Regions from separate parts of the Alkalihalophilus pseudofirmus genome, predicted to be linked through region 3. Evidence: riboswitches for the same ligand, from Rfam matches in the RefSeq annotation. Region 3 holds a riboswitch; each other region holds the start of a gene.
What was found. Region 3 has a riboswitch for S-adenosylmethionine ahead of PQ478_RS03475 (pyridoxal phosphate-dependent aminotransferase). Riboswitches for the same ligand answer to the same signal wherever they lie in the genome.
Positions count from the first base shown of each region.

Region 1 (5,457 bases), 1.3 Mb from region 3:
GACAACAGCATCACCCTCGCCGCTTTCAAATGAAGGAGCAAGCATACGAGCTTCTACTTGAGTTGAACCAAATTGTAAGTTCTTCGGATTAGATGAAATATCATCGATTGTTGCTAATTGACCTTCTTCAACATCTAGCTCAATTAAGCCTGCACGCTCAAAGATCGGCAGAATACGGCCGTGGTCACTGATTGAATCACTCATAATAATTGAGGCGCCTTCAGGAAGCTCATCAAGGCTTGAATATTCTTTAGAGTACACACCGATTGGTTCTGCATGGACTGCACCAACGCTGACAAAGTCATAGTCGTTCTCATCAATTTGCATTGCTAAATAACCAGGCGTTTGGAAATAGTTCACATCGATGTCGCCATCACGTAACGCTTGGTTTGGCAAGATGTAATCTTGGAAAACTTGGACTTGAAGGTCAATGCCTTCTTCAGCAAGCAATTCCTGTGCTGCTTCAAGGATTTCTGCATGCGGTACAGCAGAAGCACCGACTGTTAATGTCGTTGTTTCACCTTCAGCACCCTCACCAGCTTCGTTATCTGTTGTTTCTTCCTCTGCACCGCCGCATGCCACTAATGATACAGACAATGCTGCAGCTGCTACTACGCTTAAAAACTTTTTCATCTCTCTTTTCCCCCTACCGTTTATCTGTTTTATTTGTAAAATAATCACCAATCCACTGGATCACAAAAACGACCAATAGAATTGCGATTGTTGCTACCAAAGTAATCTCGCTGTTATTGCGCTGGAATCCTTCTAGGTACGCGAAATGGCCCAGACCGCCTGCACCAATGACCCCTGCCATCGCTGTATAGCTGACAAGTGCAATCGCTGTAACGGTGATTCCAGAAATAAGTGCTGGCAAGGATTCAGGAATTAAAACTTTCCGAATGATTGTCCAGTTGCTCGCTCCCATTGATTGTGACGCTTCAATAACCCCTTTATCGATCTCACGCAGGGCAATCTCCACCATACGCGCATAGAACGGGGCAGCTCCAATGATTAATGCAGGAAGCGCTGCATTTGCCCCAAGCATCGAACCTGTCAGGGCCCTTGTAAATGGAATTAATAAAACAATTAATATGATAAATGGGATTGATCTAAAAATATTAACGATAAAGCTTGCCACCACGTTAACAAGATAATTCTCCCATAGATTCCCTTTGGCTGTCAGATAAAGAACTAATCCTAAAATGAGGCCAAGTACAAATGTAGCAAAGACAGAAATAGACGTCATATAGAGCGTTTCAATCGTCGCATCCCATAAGCGGTCCCATTTCACATCAGCTAAAAATTGATCATTCATACGTGATCACCTCCACTTCCACTTTCTTGCTGCGGATAAAGGCAATCGCGCGCTCGACTTCATCAGTCTCTCCATGTAAAGCAACAAATAACGTCCCGTATGACCCTTCTTGGATCTTCGTGATCTTTCCTTGCACAATATTTACTTCAATATCAAATGAGCGAATCAGCTGCGTAATTAATGGGCTTTCCGCCTCTTCACCGACGAAGGTTAACTGAACAATTTTACCTTCAGGGTGATCTGCGAGTAATTGCTTAATCGCATCTGTCGTTTCTTCAGGCTCTGTAATTTGCTTAACAAATTCCTTCGTCATCTCTTCTTTTGGCTTACGGAATACTTCTAGCACCGGTCCCTGCTCAACTACTTTACCGGCTTCCATCACAGCCACTTGATGACAAATTTTACGAATGACGTGCATTTCATGTGTGATCAGCACGATCGTTAAGCCTAACTTTTGATTAATATCAACGAGCAAGTCCAAAATCGAATCTGTCGTCTTAGGATCTAGTGCGGATGTTGCTTCATCACATAACAGCACCTTAGGATTGTTAGCAAGCGCACGTGCAATACCGACACGCTGTTTTTGTCCGCCGCTCAATTGCGATGGATAGCTGTCTCCGCGTCCTTTAAGCCCTACTAGCTCAATTAACTCATTCACCCGTTGTTCACGTTTGGCTTTTGGCACACCTGCAATTTCAAGAGGAAACGCGATATTATCTCGCACCGTACGCGACCAAAGCAAATTAAAATGCTGGAAAATCATCCCGATTTCTTGACGGGCTTTTCTTAATTCTTTTGTTGAGAGTGCTGAAAGCTTTTTGCCAGCTACAACAACCTCTCCTTCTGTTGGACGCTCAAGCATATTTAACATACGAATTAACGTACTTTTACCTGCGCCGCTATATCCAATCACACCGAATATCTCCCCCTCGCCGATATTTAAATCAACGCCATCGACGGCATGAACGGTGCCATTCTTCGTTTCAAATCGTTTACGAATCGATCGAAGTGAAATCATTAATTACTCCCTACTTTCTCTATAAATCCCAAACCACGTTATAAGCTTTACTGAAGTTATTTAGTAAAGCATGAAAGGATGAGGATCTCCTAACTCTAACGTACGACAAACTCATACACAATAAAAAAGCCCTTCTGTTTATGATGAACAGAAAGGCGTAAATTCATTATCCCTTCTCTCATCTACCAAAGCTCATGCTTTGCAGGAATTAGCACCTTCTAGGTCAACATATGACTTAGTGGTTGCTGGGTTTCATCGGGCCAGTCCCTCCACCTCTCGCGATAAGAGATATAAAGTTGTTGTCGTTCGCTTTTACATGAATGCATCATAGCACGCGGGTTTTTTAGCTGTCAACGATTTTATGCCGAAACATTTGAAGAAGATATTTCCGTTGCTTTTTTCTCCCTAAATACTAGAAAAAAGTAGACCGAACCGATGAGATAAAGGCTTGCTGTGATCGTGAATACATACGCATACCCGTAGTAGGAACCATGAATCATTACAAGGGTAGTTGAAACAGGACCCATTACCGCCCAGCCAAGCTGGAACACCATCTGGCCCACTGAGTTAGCAAGACCTTTCATCGAGTCATCTACCTTCCGCATCATCAATGCCATCTGGATTGGATTCCCTGCATTCATTAATGCCTGCCTAAATAAGAAACCTATAACAGCAACCCACAATATTTCTGTGTAGGCAGTTAATAGAAGAAACGGCAAGGAGGACAGCTGCAAAATGACCACCGCTTTTACTTCACCCACTCTTCGCACGACACTTGGACCGATCATTAGCGCAATCGCCGTCATTGCCTGGCCTAAAGAGAGAATAATACCGACAACCGAATAACTTACATCAAAGCGGTCGGTAAAATAGAGATTCAGGTAAGGGATAACGAGACCAGATCCAAAGCCAATCAATAAGTTAGCTACAGCGAAAAGTCCGATCACTTTCAGACTGGAACGATGTGTCGTAAATAACTTCCCTAGAGAGCTTGCTCCTGTTTTCTCTTTGCGGACTTTTTGTTCCTCACGAATCTTTAAAATTGGAATTAACGCTATAAAAAATAATGCTGCCCCAAACAACAAGGTGATTCGTACACTTGTTAACATGGCGAGGCCAAATACATTATGAAATAAATCAGACATCGTCCCGCCTAATGTGTTTCCGATTACGTTTGCTACCATAATAAGAGCAAAGTTAAAGCTGAACAGGTGCACCCGTTCTTTTTCAGATGAATTTTCCGCAAGGAGTGGAATAGAAGATACTTGGATAAACGCCATAAAAAGTCCTGTCATAAAAGCAGTTGCTAATAGAAGTGTTTCAGCTGTCAGCACCCCTCTTAGTAAAAGACTGACGGCTGCAAAAACGGCTCCAAACAAGATGACTTTTTTTCGGCCGATCTTATCACTCAACAAGCCAGCAGGCAAAAGTGCAATCGCACTAGCCATAGCCTGCATCGCAATGACTCTGCCGTTGACTTGATCAACATAGCCTAACTCACGTATATAATAATTATAAATGACCATAAAAATCCCCATCCCAATATTAGCTAGGACAGAGGCTAAAAGAAACAAACGCACATTTCGATTATATGATTTAAGCTGCCTTGACCAGTCTCCCATAAGACGCGCCATATCGACCATCACCTTTTCATTATTTCGATCCCCTAAATATAATAGTCGATTTCACCCAAAATAAAAAGCCTTTCGTCAAAGTTTTCAGACGAAAAGCTTACATCATCTAACACCAGTTCTTCTAACACCAGCCCTCTTCACAGCTGTCTACATAGGAAGTCACTTGGTTAGGGTCGGTCTGTTCATATCTATATACTTTATCCTCTTCAAATATATATCCAGCACTCATAATATGCTGCAAGCCCGCTTCTGTTTCCGTTACTTGTCCGATGCGAGCATCATCCACATACAGGTTCATATGGCCGTTTTCATACTTTCCTTTTACCTTGCTTGTCACATCCACTTTTACTAAATCCATACCGCTTCCCCTCCAAATGTATGGTGTAGCTATAGTGTATGCCGCACGGTGTGTTCTACTCGAGGAAAAAGAAAGAGAAGGAGGCAGGTTCCTCCTTCTCTAAAATGATTAATCTTCGCTGATCATTTCTGCATACTCAGAATCGTTCATCAGCTTGTCCACTTCATTTGAATCCTTAAGCTCAACAACGATCATCCATGCTTTTTCATACGGTGATTCGTTTACAAATTCAGGGGAATCATCAAGCTCTTCGTTGATTTCAACGACTTTCCCGCTAATTGGTGCATATAGTTCAGAAACAGTCTTAACTGATTCTACACTACCGAAAGGCTCGTTTGCTTCGATGTCGTCTCCAACTTCAGGAAGCTCAACGAAAACGATATCTCCTAGTTCTGATTGAGCGAAGTCTGTAATTCCGATACGTACTTTATCGTCTTCAACTTTCACCCACTCATGCTCTTCTGAATACTTTAATTCCTTTGGTACATTTGCACTCATGTGATAATCCCTCCATCAATTTGGTACATACTCACTCTATTATACCTTTTTTGCCATATAAACTAAATGCTTAGTCGAAAGATTTTGTCTTAATGTGTCATGATCAACGTGATTTTGTATAGGATTATTTCCATGTTTGCTCAAATTGCTCTTCTTTAAAGCCTACCGTGACAAGATTGCCGTCCGTTGTAATCGGGCGCTTAATCAGCATGCCATCAGAAGCAAGCAGCTCAAGTTTCTCCTCATCACTCATATCTGCCAGCTTATCTTTTAAGCCAAGCTCACGATATTTTTGACCGCTTGTGTTAAAAAATTTCTTGAGCTCTAGGCCGCTTTTTTTATAAAAGGATTCAAGCTCTTCTTTAGAAGGAGGTGATTCAACAATATGTACTTCGTTTAATTCAACTCCATTTTCTTCGAGCCACTTCTTCGCTTTACGGCATGTCCCGCATTTCGGATAATGATAAAACGTTACTAACATAAAAAAACTCCTCTCCTGCTTGGATACTTTACGTCATTATTGCTTATTTTTTCTATTTCTACAACTGTTACGCTCATGATCATCTATATCACTTTCCCACATTTGCTGAATGGCTGCTTGAGTTGTATCTTCTGTTAGATCCGTCGCAAACTC
Region 1 is NZ_CP117835.1:3,489,596-3,495,052, forward strand. Features, by position in the region: gene PQ478_RS18445 (MetQ/NlpA family ABC transporter substrate-binding protein) at 1-633, opposite strand, end outside; gene PQ478_RS18450 (methionine ABC transporter permease) at 647-1,315, opposite strand; gene PQ478_RS18455 (methionine ABC transporter ATP-binding protein) at 1,308-2,333, opposite strand; SAM riboswitch class I at 2,509-2,621, opposite strand; gene PQ478_RS18460 (MFS transporter) at 2,693-3,967, opposite strand; gene PQ478_RS18465 (YusG family protein) at 4,089-4,325, opposite strand; gene gcvH (glycine cleavage system protein GcvH) at 4,434-4,823, opposite strand; gene PQ478_RS18475 (arsenate reductase family protein) at 4,948-5,304, opposite strand; gene PQ478_RS18480 (hypothetical protein) at 5,341-5,457, opposite strand, start outside.
Region 1: it holds a riboswitch for S-adenosylmethionine, as region 3 does, so the genes downstream of both, PQ478_RS18455 (methionine ABC transporter ATP-binding protein) here and PQ478_RS03475 (pyridoxal phosphate-dependent aminotransferase) in region 3, are expected to answer to the same signal.

Region 2 (5,457 bases), 770 kb from region 3:
TTTATTTGGGCGGCCAGAGCCATATTGTCAATCCTCGGAGAAGCAAGTGAATTATCCGCCAGAGTCACCGCATCCACTCCTGCTTCTTTTAAAACTTTTGCACCCTTTATAAATTTTTCAGTACTTAATTTCTTAGGAGGATCGAGCTCAACGATCACTGAGCGTCTTTTCTTAGCAATATCAGATAGCGGCTCTAGAGAGCGAGGAAACTCTATTTTCTTTGTAACTTTTTCCAAAGAAGGCGTAACCCATTTCTCCTCCACAGGTGTTCTACGCTCTGCTACTTGACTAAAGGCTCTAATGTGCTCGGGAGTCGTACCACAGCAGCCGCCAAGAAGGCGTACCCCTTGATTCACAAACTGCTCACCCATACTCTCGAAATATTCAGGATTTGAATGATAAAACAATCTTCCGTCTTGATATTCAGGCAAGCTGGCATTTGGATAAACGGACAAATACGCACGCTTTGGCAGCGGCACATCTTCTAATGAACGAAGCATGTGGCTTGGACCCATTCTGCAGTTTACCCCTACAACATCTGCTCCTGCATTCTCTAGCTTGCCAATTGCTTCTTTAAGAGAAACCCCGCCATGAAGCACCCCGATTTCACCTAGTGAAACATTAGCAATTATAGGGAGCTCCGATTGGTTCCGAACGATATTAATTGCTCCTAACAGTTCATCTAAGTCATAAAAAGTTTCTAACAATATACCGTCTACATTTGATGCAAGCAAGGCCTCAATTTGTTCTTCTAATGCCTCTAGAACTTCTTCTTTCGTCCATTCCTCTTGATGGAAATTTTGCAATCCACCGACTGTTCCGACAATAAATATGCCATTAGGGCCAGCTTCTCTTGCAAGCTTTACTGCTTCTTGATTAATGATTCTAACCTTTTCACCGAGGCCATATTTCTCCAGTTTTAAGCGATTGGCAGCGTACGTATTCGTTTGAATGATTACAGCACCTGCTTCGATATATTGTTTATGTGCATCTATAATTCTATTTGGGTCTGATAGATTCAGCTCCTCAAAGCATTTGGAAATCCCTTGTTCATAAAGAAGAGTCCCCATTGCACCGTCTCCAACTAATACTTCATTTTTCATTTTTTCTATAAAAGTCATGCGGACACCCCCTTACACATTTGATTTCGATTTAGCTGCATACGTAATGGCTTGCTCTAAATCATTTATAAGATCTTCTGCTCTCTCAATCCCTACTGAAAAACGAAGAAGTCGATTACAGACGCCATTTTCAACCCTCACGTCTTCTGGAATATCTGCATGTGTTTGGGTTGCTGGATAGGTCATTAAACTTTCCACACCGCCTAGGCTCTCTGCAAAGGAAATCAGTTTTAATTGCTGCAAGAGCGGATTCACCCATTCCTCGTCTTGAATACGAAACGATACCATTCCGCCGCGCCCTGGATATAATACATCTGTAACATGCTCATTTTCTTCTAAATATTGAACGACAGCTTTCGCATTCTCTTCGTGCTTTTCCATACGGAGGGCTAGAGTCTTCATCCCACGAATTAAAAGCCATGAGTCAAAAGCACCGAGTGTTGCGCCAATTCCATTATGATAATATCCAATTCGCTCAGATAATTCTTTGCCTTTTGAGACGACGAGACCTGCGATTACATCATTGTGCCCTCCTAGATATTTGGATGCACTATGAACAACGATATCAGCACCTTCTACAAGCGGCTGTTGTAATAAAGGAGTGTAGAACGTGTTATCAACGATCAATAATAGCTGTTGTTTTTGACAAATAGCTGCAAGTGACTTAATACAGGCTTCTTGCATCAAAGGATTCGTTGGAGTCTCTATAAACAGTGCTTTTGTTTTTTCATTGACAGCCGCTTCTACTTGAGCTAAGTCCCTCGGGTCAACATAAGAGAAATGAAGGCCCCATCTGCTCCATCCTTCTTCAAACAGTCGATATGTCCCGCCATATAAATCTTTAGATGCTAAAATTTCATCCCCCGACTCAAATAACGAAAAGACTGTTTGAATTGCAGCCATTCCAGAGCTGCATGCAAATCCTTGATCTCCTTCTTCAAGGGACGCAATCGCATCTTCTAAAACTTCACGTGTCGGATTGCCCGTTCTTGCATAATCATATCCTGTTGATTCTCCAATACCAGTATGTCTGTAGGCTGTTGATAAGTAAATAGGCGTATTAACAGCTCCAGTATGCTCGCGTCCTCTATTTCCAATCTGAACAACCTCTGTTTTATATCTCTCTTTTGTCATGGTTTCTCCTCCCGATTCCTCCTAATAACTAAAAAAGACACCTTCCTTAAATAAATAAGAAGAAGGTGTCTGTTAAATGCTAGCCTCTTCTTATCTTCCAAGCTTCAGCTTGGTGGAATTAGCACCTGACCAATAATGGCTGGTTGCTGAGACTTCATCGGGCCATTCCCTCCGTCTCTCTTGATAAGAATTCATGTTTTATGAAATTTCTAAATAAACTTTCTACGTTGAACCTAAGTTACACTATCTCACGAGTAATTGCAAGTGTTTTTTAAGATTCAGGTGTCGCATCCACGTGAAGGTCATCATTATTTCCGCACACACATTGTTTAAAGCCCGTCTCATATTCACCGTGATCATTTTCTTTGCCACGTAGAATATATTTTTCCCCGCATTTCGGGCAACGAATGATTACTCGATAACGTTCTCCTACCATCTTTCATTCCCCTTTCTACATTTTAATGATCAAGCTTATTAGCCCATTTTACCTTATTTAACGCTAAGATCCAAAGGCCGACCATAAAAGGTACCAGTCCGATTAAAAAGTACATATCAAATGTCAGCAAAATGAAATCATAGACTCCATGAAGCAGGACCGGGATCAATAAGGATAGTAATAGAAACTGCTTTCTTTTGGTGTTCTCCATCTTGGCTCTGCCTAGATAATAGCCCATAATCACCCCATATAATGCATGGCTTGATACAGGAAGCAGAGCACGACCTACCGCAGTCTCTAGTCCGTGAGCTAGAATATAGAACACATTTTCCATCGATGCAAACCCTAGTGATAAAGACACACCGTAGACAATTCCATCATAACGACGTTTCATTTGTCCATATTGATATGCAAAAAAATAGAGCATGAACCATTTGAAAAACTCCTCAAAAAATCCATACAAAATAAATGCTTGACTTAGACCAGCCTGTAATAAACCCTCAGCTGTAAAGGCGTACTGCAACACCATAACAGGGAAAACAAGGATAAGTCCAATAATAAAGGTTCTAAACACTAAGGCATTGACAGTTGATTCATATTCATTTCTCAAATAAAAATAAGATAGTAACGCCATTCCTGGTGCAATAGCAGCTGTTAATAGGGCAAACAATGTAGAGCCTACCTTTCTTATACTGTGCAATCATTTATTAATCATACAAATAGTATTTATACAAAATTAGATGGTAATTCTAATGAGTGAGGTATGAAAAGTATGGTAAAATACGTACATAACATCAAGAGAGTCATTCTCGAACGATAAAAAGGAGCATGAAAGATGAAAAAGATACTTGTGTTACATACTGGCGGAACCATCGCTATGCAAGAGGATGAACATGGTGCGGTTACCCCCAATCTAGTAAATCCATTATATTCCACAATTGAATCCCTTTCAAGCATCGCCTCTGTTGTCGTAGATGATTACTTGAACATTCCGTCGCCTCATATGACTCCTTCTCTAATGGTCGATCTGGCCAAACGATTAAAAGAAAGAGTACAAAATGATTCGCTCGATGGAATTGTAGTGACACATGGTACGGATACGCTAGAAGAGACGGCTTATTTACTTGATCTTGTCTTAAACATCGAAAACCCAGTTGTGGTAACCGGCGCTATGCGCTCAAGCAATGAACTAGGATCAGATGGTCCTCACAACCTCATTTCTGCTGTAAAAACCGCAGCAAGTGACGAAGCCTACGGTAAAGGTGTGCTCGTTGTTTTAAACGATGAAATTCATACAGCTAAAAACGTAACGAAAACACATAGTTCTAACATTGCCACCTTTCAAAGCCCTCAATACGGCCCGATTGGAATTGTCACTAAACGAGGGGTAAACTTCCATCATACATTATCGCATAGGGAATGCCACCCAGTTGATTCCCTAACAAAGAAAGTCTCACTGCTTAAAACGTACGCCGGGATGGAAGCTGATATTGTTGATGCAGTAGCTGATGCAGGAATTAACGGCCTGGTCATTGAAGCTTTTGGACAAGGGAACGTGCCACCGGCCATCATGCCTGCATTAGACCGTTTAATAAAAAAACAAATCCCTGTTGTATTAGTATCAAGATGTTACAGCGGAGTCGTACAGGATACATATGGTTACGACGGAGGCGGAAGAACGCTTAAAGATCTTGGGGTAATTTTTACGAATGGACTAAACGGACAAAAAGCACGCTTGAAGCTAATGGTTGCTCTTGAACTTACTACTGATAATGAACAATTACAACAAATATTCCTAACATAAAAAAGCCCCTAAAAGGGCTTTTTTATGTTGAAAATTTTTTCTTTAAATCTTCAGCGATCAACGGTCCATGGTGACGTCCATTTTCGATAAAGATTTCATTTGCATTATTGCCAGCTGCAATCACTCCAGCAATATAAACTCCTTCAACATTTGTTTCCATCGTTTCAGGATCTAAAGCAGGACGTCCGGAACCTGCTTCTACTTCCACCCCTATTTTTCTTAGAAAAGAATGATCAGGATGGTAACCTGTCATAGCGAAAACAGCATCTGCCTTCACTGAATATACTTCATCACCGATTGTATATATTACTTCATGATTTGTTATCTCTTTAACTTCTGCATTAAAATGTAGATTTATTTTCTCATTGCGGACAAGTGATTCATATTCTGGTAAGATCCAAGGCTTCACACTGGTTGAATATTCGCTCCCACGATACAATGCACACACTCTAGCCCCTGCTTTCTCGAGTTCAAGAGCTGCATCTACTGCAGAGTTCTTCCCGCCGATTACGACCACATCTAAATCAAAATAAGGATGGGCTTCTTTAAAATAATGATGCACATGCTCCTTATCCTCACCAGGAATATTCATTTTATTAGGGCTGTCATAATAACCTGTTGCGATAATCAGCTTTTGACAAACGTATTCCCCTTTTGATGTACTCACGTGAAACTCACTGTCATCTTGTTTCGTCACCGATTTTACCTCTTCATATGATTGGACACGAATCTTCTTACGCTTCACTACATCACGGTAATAGACTAACGCTTGGTTCCGCTTCGGCTTCCGCTCTTCAGTTACAAATGCAACGTCTCCGATCTCAAGCTTTTCACTTGTACTAAAGAATGTCTGATGAGTTGGATAACGATAGATCGCATTGACGATATTACCCTTCTCTATAACAAGTGGAGAAAATCCGGCTTCTTGGCACGCAATGGCAGCTGATAGCCCGCATGGTCCT
Region 2 is NZ_CP117835.1:1,445,584-1,451,040, reverse strand. Features, by position in the region: gene PQ478_RS07520 (bifunctional homocysteine S-methyltransferase/methylenetetrahydrofolate reductase) at 1-1,121, opposite strand, end outside; gene PQ478_RS07515 (methionine biosynthesis PLP-dependent protein) at 1,134-2,255, opposite strand; SAM riboswitch class I at 2,343-2,445, opposite strand; gene PQ478_RS07510 (hypothetical protein) at 2,527-2,691, opposite strand; gene prsW (glutamic-type intramembrane protease PrsW) at 2,714-3,361, opposite strand; gene PQ478_RS07500 (asparaginase) at 3,527-4,495, shown strand; gene PQ478_RS07495 (YpdA family putative bacillithiol disulfide reductase) at 4,518-5,457, opposite strand, start outside.
Region 2: it holds a riboswitch for S-adenosylmethionine, as region 3 does, so the genes downstream of both, PQ478_RS07515 (methionine biosynthesis PLP-dependent protein) here and PQ478_RS03475 (pyridoxal phosphate-dependent aminotransferase) in region 3, are expected to answer to the same signal.

Region 3 (5,457 bases):
TAATTTCTAGTTCATGGTGAATCTCCCCTTTATCAGCCGGAAACGTAATGTCTTCTCCTATAGCATAAGTAAGGGCATGTGTCGGCTTTGTAAAAAGAATTGGAGCTTCCGGCACTTCATTTCCTAATTCGACCGCATGCTTGGCATAATTACGGCCGATACAAAAGATATTTTTCACTTCATTCATGACAATCACTCCTTTTAAGTAAGTTGTTTAATCCGTGAAATGATTTCTTCACTGACTTCGCCTGTTGTCGCATTGCCGCCCACATCAGGGGTTTTCATACCCGATTCCGTTACATCTTCCACAATGGTGAGCAGCTGATCAGCAAGCTCGCTTTCTCCAAAGTGATCAAGCATCATTTTCCCCGTCCAAATTTGACCGATTGGGTTAGCAATTCCACGCCCAACGATATCAGGGGCAGAGCCATGTACAGGCTCAAACATGGAAGGATGTGTACCGTCTACATTTAAGTTGGCAGCAGGGCCGATTCCAATACTCCCCATGACTGCTGCACTAATATCAGTTAAGATATCGCCAAATAAGTTACTCGCCACAATCACATCAAATTCTGCTGGTTTAGATACAAGGAACGCAGATAAGGCATCGATGTGAGCTGTACGTTTTTCAATGTCCGGATAGTCTTGTCCTACTTGTTCAAATACTTCATCCCAAAACGGCATAGAGAATACAATTCCATTTGACTTTGTGGCACTTGTGACATGACCTTTTCTAGTTTTAGCTAAATCAAAGGCATAACGCATCGCGCGTTCTGTTGCTTTTCTCGTAAAAACTGCATTTTGGACAACAAGCTCATCTTCACCAGAATGGATACGGCCGCCTACTTCACTATATTCACCCTCACTATTTTCACGAACAACAATAAGATCAAACCCGCCAGGATTAGTGACCATCGGTTGAATGCCTCTTAATTGTTTAGCATGTCTAATATTTAATGTTTGTTTAAAGCCCCTGCGGATATTGATTAGTAGCCCCCATAAAGAGATATGGTCCGCAACAAGCTTTGGATTTCCTACTGCTCCTAAAAAGACAGCATCATGCTGGCTAAGCTGGTCTAGTCCATCTTTTGGCATCATCTCGCCATGCTCAAGATAATACTCACAGCTGTATGGATACCACTCATGCTCAAATTTCAGACCTCCGTGCAAGTCTGCTACTGCATCTAGTACCTTTGTTGCGTACGGCATAATTTCAACGCCAACCCCGTCTCCTGGGATGACTGCTAATTTTATCTGTTTCATTTTTCAACACTCCTCTCCAATTCATATTTTATTAAATAATTCTAAAAATTGAAAGCGCTTTGTTTCGTAAAACGAAAGAAGCGCACAATATATGTTCATACTGTGCGCTCCGTTTATCATATACCAGCAGAACGTTGAAGACGTTTGACAATTTCATCAAAATCTTCCTTAGAGATCCCAGGTGCAAACTCCTCAGGAATTTCTTCTAAGTCAGGCATTGGTGCTCCGGCTGGGGCCCCTACGATCACTTCGAGCTGGCCTCCCTGCAGTGGGTGATTTCCTTTCCAGATCTTATCTATATCTCTGTAATCTGTGGCACTCCATGTATATAATTTACGGTGCACGCCTTCAGCTTCGAATTTCCTTGTTGTCTCAAACGCCGCATTATCCAAGTTTGGAATCGGAAGCATCTTTGTTACATCAACACCTGTTGCAATTTCAATTGCTTTTGCATAAGCCACAACATGAACTCCGCCGCGCACAAGTAAATACCCAATCATCTCACGAGCTACTGGGTTGCTTGTCATTTCATATACACGCATCTTATGTGTTCTCGCTCCGCACTCTAAGAAGAAATTGTGTAATAAATCAAGGATTAAGTTGCCGCTGTTAAAAACATAGTCTCCTCTCCACGATCCTCCCATTGAGTCCATTGGGTAAGACGTTTGTGCCGTTTGAATAAAATGGGCTGTATTCCGCTTGTCAGTAGCTGCCTGCATCGGTGCAATATTCGGGTCTCCTGGGAATGTCGTCCCTTCAATCATTAAGTTAATCGTGTTTGAGACCAGTTCAACATGACCAAGCTCTTCAGCTGTAATACTAGCGACTAAATCAAAAAACGGTTTCAGCTTCTTTTTGTTCCGGAAGTTAAATGACTGAAATAAGTAGTTATTTAACGTCGACATCTCCCCAAATTTCCCGCCAAGAAGTTCCTGTACAGCAGCAGCGGCATTGGCATCAGGAGCCTTTGGCTTAGGGAGTTCAATAGCTAAGCGATTATAGCGAGTAAACAAAACAATCCCTCCTATTTCACATATAGTAACTCTATATGTTTTATGTGAGAGATTGTTTGTCTTATTACCTTTTATTTGTCAAAGAGCCGAAGAGCCCCGATACGCTCCATTGCCTCTCTTAATGTGTCTTCATCTGCAAGCAGCCCTATGCGAACATATCCTTCTCCGTATTTACCAAACCCGACCCCAGGAGCGACCACAACTCTTGCTTCTTTAAGAAGAATATCGGCAAATTCTTCTGATGTATAGTCTTTTGGGACAGGGAACCATGCAAAGAACGAACCAAGCGGCGCTTCTGCTTCCCACCCTGCTTTATGTGCTGCTTCAACTAGTACGTTACGGCGGGCCTCATATGTGGCTACAAGATCCTCTACACACTGTTGCTCTGATAAGAGCGCATGAGCAGCCGCTTCTTGAATCCCTCCAAAAATACTGCAAAATAAGTGATCCTGAAGCTTTTCAATTGCACTCACCACGCTTTTGTTTCCAACAACAAACCCGACTCTCCAACCTGCCATATTGTATGTTTTGGATAACGTCATCACTTCTACACCAACATCTTTTGCTCCTTTTAATTGCAAGAAGCTAAGAGGTTTCTTTCCTTCAAAACCAATCGCCCCATAAGCAAAATCATGAACAATACATAGATCATGCTTTTGGCCAAGTTCAATTGCATCTTGAAACAAAGCTGGTGTAGCAATCGCGCCAGTTGGGTTATTAGGGTAATTCAAGAACATTAATTTAGCCTGTTCAAGTGTTTCTTCTTTAAGTGTTGTAAAGTCGGGATGAAAATCCAATTCTTGTAACAGAGGCATCATGTGCATCTTTGCTCCGGCAAGCTCAACCCCTGACCAGTAATCAGGGTATCCAGGATCTGGTACGAGGGCAAGATCTTCAGGATCTAACAAGCACTGACTAAGCTCAATTAGACCTGTTTTAGCCCCGCCCAGTACAGCCACTTCTGTTTGTGCATCTATTTCTACTCCGTATTCACGATGGTAATATTCAGCGACAGCTTCCTTTAGAAACGTATGGCCTGCAAAAGGAGCATATTTATGATGCATTGGATTGTCAGCTGCTTCTTTTAATTTCTCAACGATATGTGCAGGTGTCGGCTGATCCGGATTGCCTTGCCCGAGATTAATCACATCATCACTATGTCTCTTCACTTCATTCACCTTTTTAACGAGTTTTGCAAAAAATTGACTTGGGAGCCTCTCCATAGCTCTAGATGATTCAAATGTTTTCATGTTTGTCACCTCTATATTTTCTACCTATTTATTAACTAAAAAATAAAAAAAGAGCCTTTCCATATTCTGAAAAGGCTCTTGTCTGAATAAGACAATTCGCTTATCTTTCAGAATACAATGATTCTGCAGGAAGGAGCACCTTTCCTTGCGGCGGTTGCTGGACGTCGTCGGGCCTGTTCCCTCGGTCACTCTGGATAAGTGATGATTATTCATTTTGTCTAACACTCTGTGAAAGCGCTACACATTATGTATTTACTCTTTATGAATGAGAGTTTACAGAATTGTTAACGATTTGTCAATCTTTTGTGTCAGAATGTAAAAATCCTTGATTTTTTAGAAACTGGTCGAGATGTGCACGCTTTGGTGTAGAGTGGTGAGCTGCCATCATCTCAGTCCACGTAGTTTTCCTTGTTCCGTTTGTCCGCTCTGAATAATATTGCTTCATTTCTTCATCATATTGATCAAGAGATGATGTGATTTGATCGTGTTGATAGGTCTCATAATGAACAGCACCAGCCTTTGGCAGCCGTGGCTTTTGAGCAGGGTTTTGATCAGGATAACCGATACATAATCCCATTACAGGAAATGTATAATCAGGAAGATCGAGAAGCTCACTTACTTGGTCCGGAAGGTTTCGAATGCCGCCGATCATCACTCCGCCAAGACCATAGGACCTTGCAGCAATAAGCATATTTTCAGCTACAAGGGCTGCATCAACTGCTCCTACAAGAACTTGTTCGATGCCTCTAACTTCAAGAGGAGCCCCATGTTTGTCGCTAGCCTTTTTTAGACGGTTATAATCTGCACAAATGACGAAAAATACTGGGCAATCAGCGACATACTTCTGGCTGCCGCACAGCTCACTTAATGTATCTTTTTTCTGCTGATCTGTGACGACAACAATACTGTAAGCTTGAACGTGATGGGAAGTAGGCGCCCACCTGCCGGACTCGATGATTTCCTCTATCATCCCTTTACTTACTTTTTCACTAGTAAAGGCACGAATCGAACGGTGGCTTTGCAAGAGCTCTGTCATTTCATTTTTCATAAGAATCACCCTTTTTTCTGATTTATTAAATAGTTTACATGATCTATTTAGCTGGAGAAAGAATTGTGTCTTGTGAGAGTAATAGAAATATTTTACAATGAGTAAGTTACTATGATTCCAATTTTACACAGGAGGTTTGAGATGAACACACGAGCTACCTCAATCCAAGACAATGAACGGATTGCCTCCCTTGATATGATGCGCGGGCTCGCATTACTCGGGATTTTACTTGCTAACAGCCTGCATTTTCAATACGGTCTTTTCTTGATTCCAGGGCTGCATGATTATTACCCATTAGGTACAATTGACCGAGTTGCTGAGAGTGCGACCTTATTCTTTGCCACAGCAAGCTTTTATACCTTATTTTCATTTTTATTCGGTTACGGGATGGCCCTTTTGAAAGAGAGGCTTGAACAACGCGAACTCCGATTTGGAACCGTATATTATAGAAGAATGTTCATTCTGCTTTTCGCTGGGTTAGCCCATTACCTTTTGATTTGGGATGGAGATATTCTGATAACATATGCGATCGGAGGATTTATCTTATTTTTATTTCTCCGCTTAAAGGAACGAGGCCTTCTTATCTGGTCTTTTATCATTTTGTTATTGATGGCTTCAAGTATTGCAATGCCAGAGGATGAATCCACCTTCACTTTTGAAGATTCACTAGCAGCCTACTCTGCAGAAGAAAAAGAAGTGCTCACGTCTGGGACATATGCAGAAGTTGTACAATTCAGGTTAACAACAGATCCATTTGGAATGGGCGGATGGGGCCAGCTTCTTGTTACATTTAATGCGGTAGTAGCTGTTCTTGGCATGTTTTTACTCGGTGCATTTGTTGCGCGGAAAAAGTGGCTGTTGACTATTGAAGAGAACCGTCCAT
Region 3 is NZ_CP117835.1:670,634-676,090, reverse strand. Features, by position in the region: gene PQ478_RS03490 (fumarylacetoacetate hydrolase family protein) at 1-187, opposite strand, end outside; gene PQ478_RS03485 (tartrate dehydrogenase) at 202-1,263, opposite strand; gene PQ478_RS03480 (manganese catalase family protein) at 1,380-2,276, opposite strand; gene PQ478_RS03475 (pyridoxal phosphate-dependent aminotransferase) at 2,348-3,526, opposite strand; SAM riboswitch class I at 3,624-3,727, opposite strand; gene nfsA (oxygen-insensitive NADPH nitroreductase) at 3,822-4,574, opposite strand; gene PQ478_RS03465 (DUF418 domain-containing protein) at 4,716-5,457, shown strand, end outside.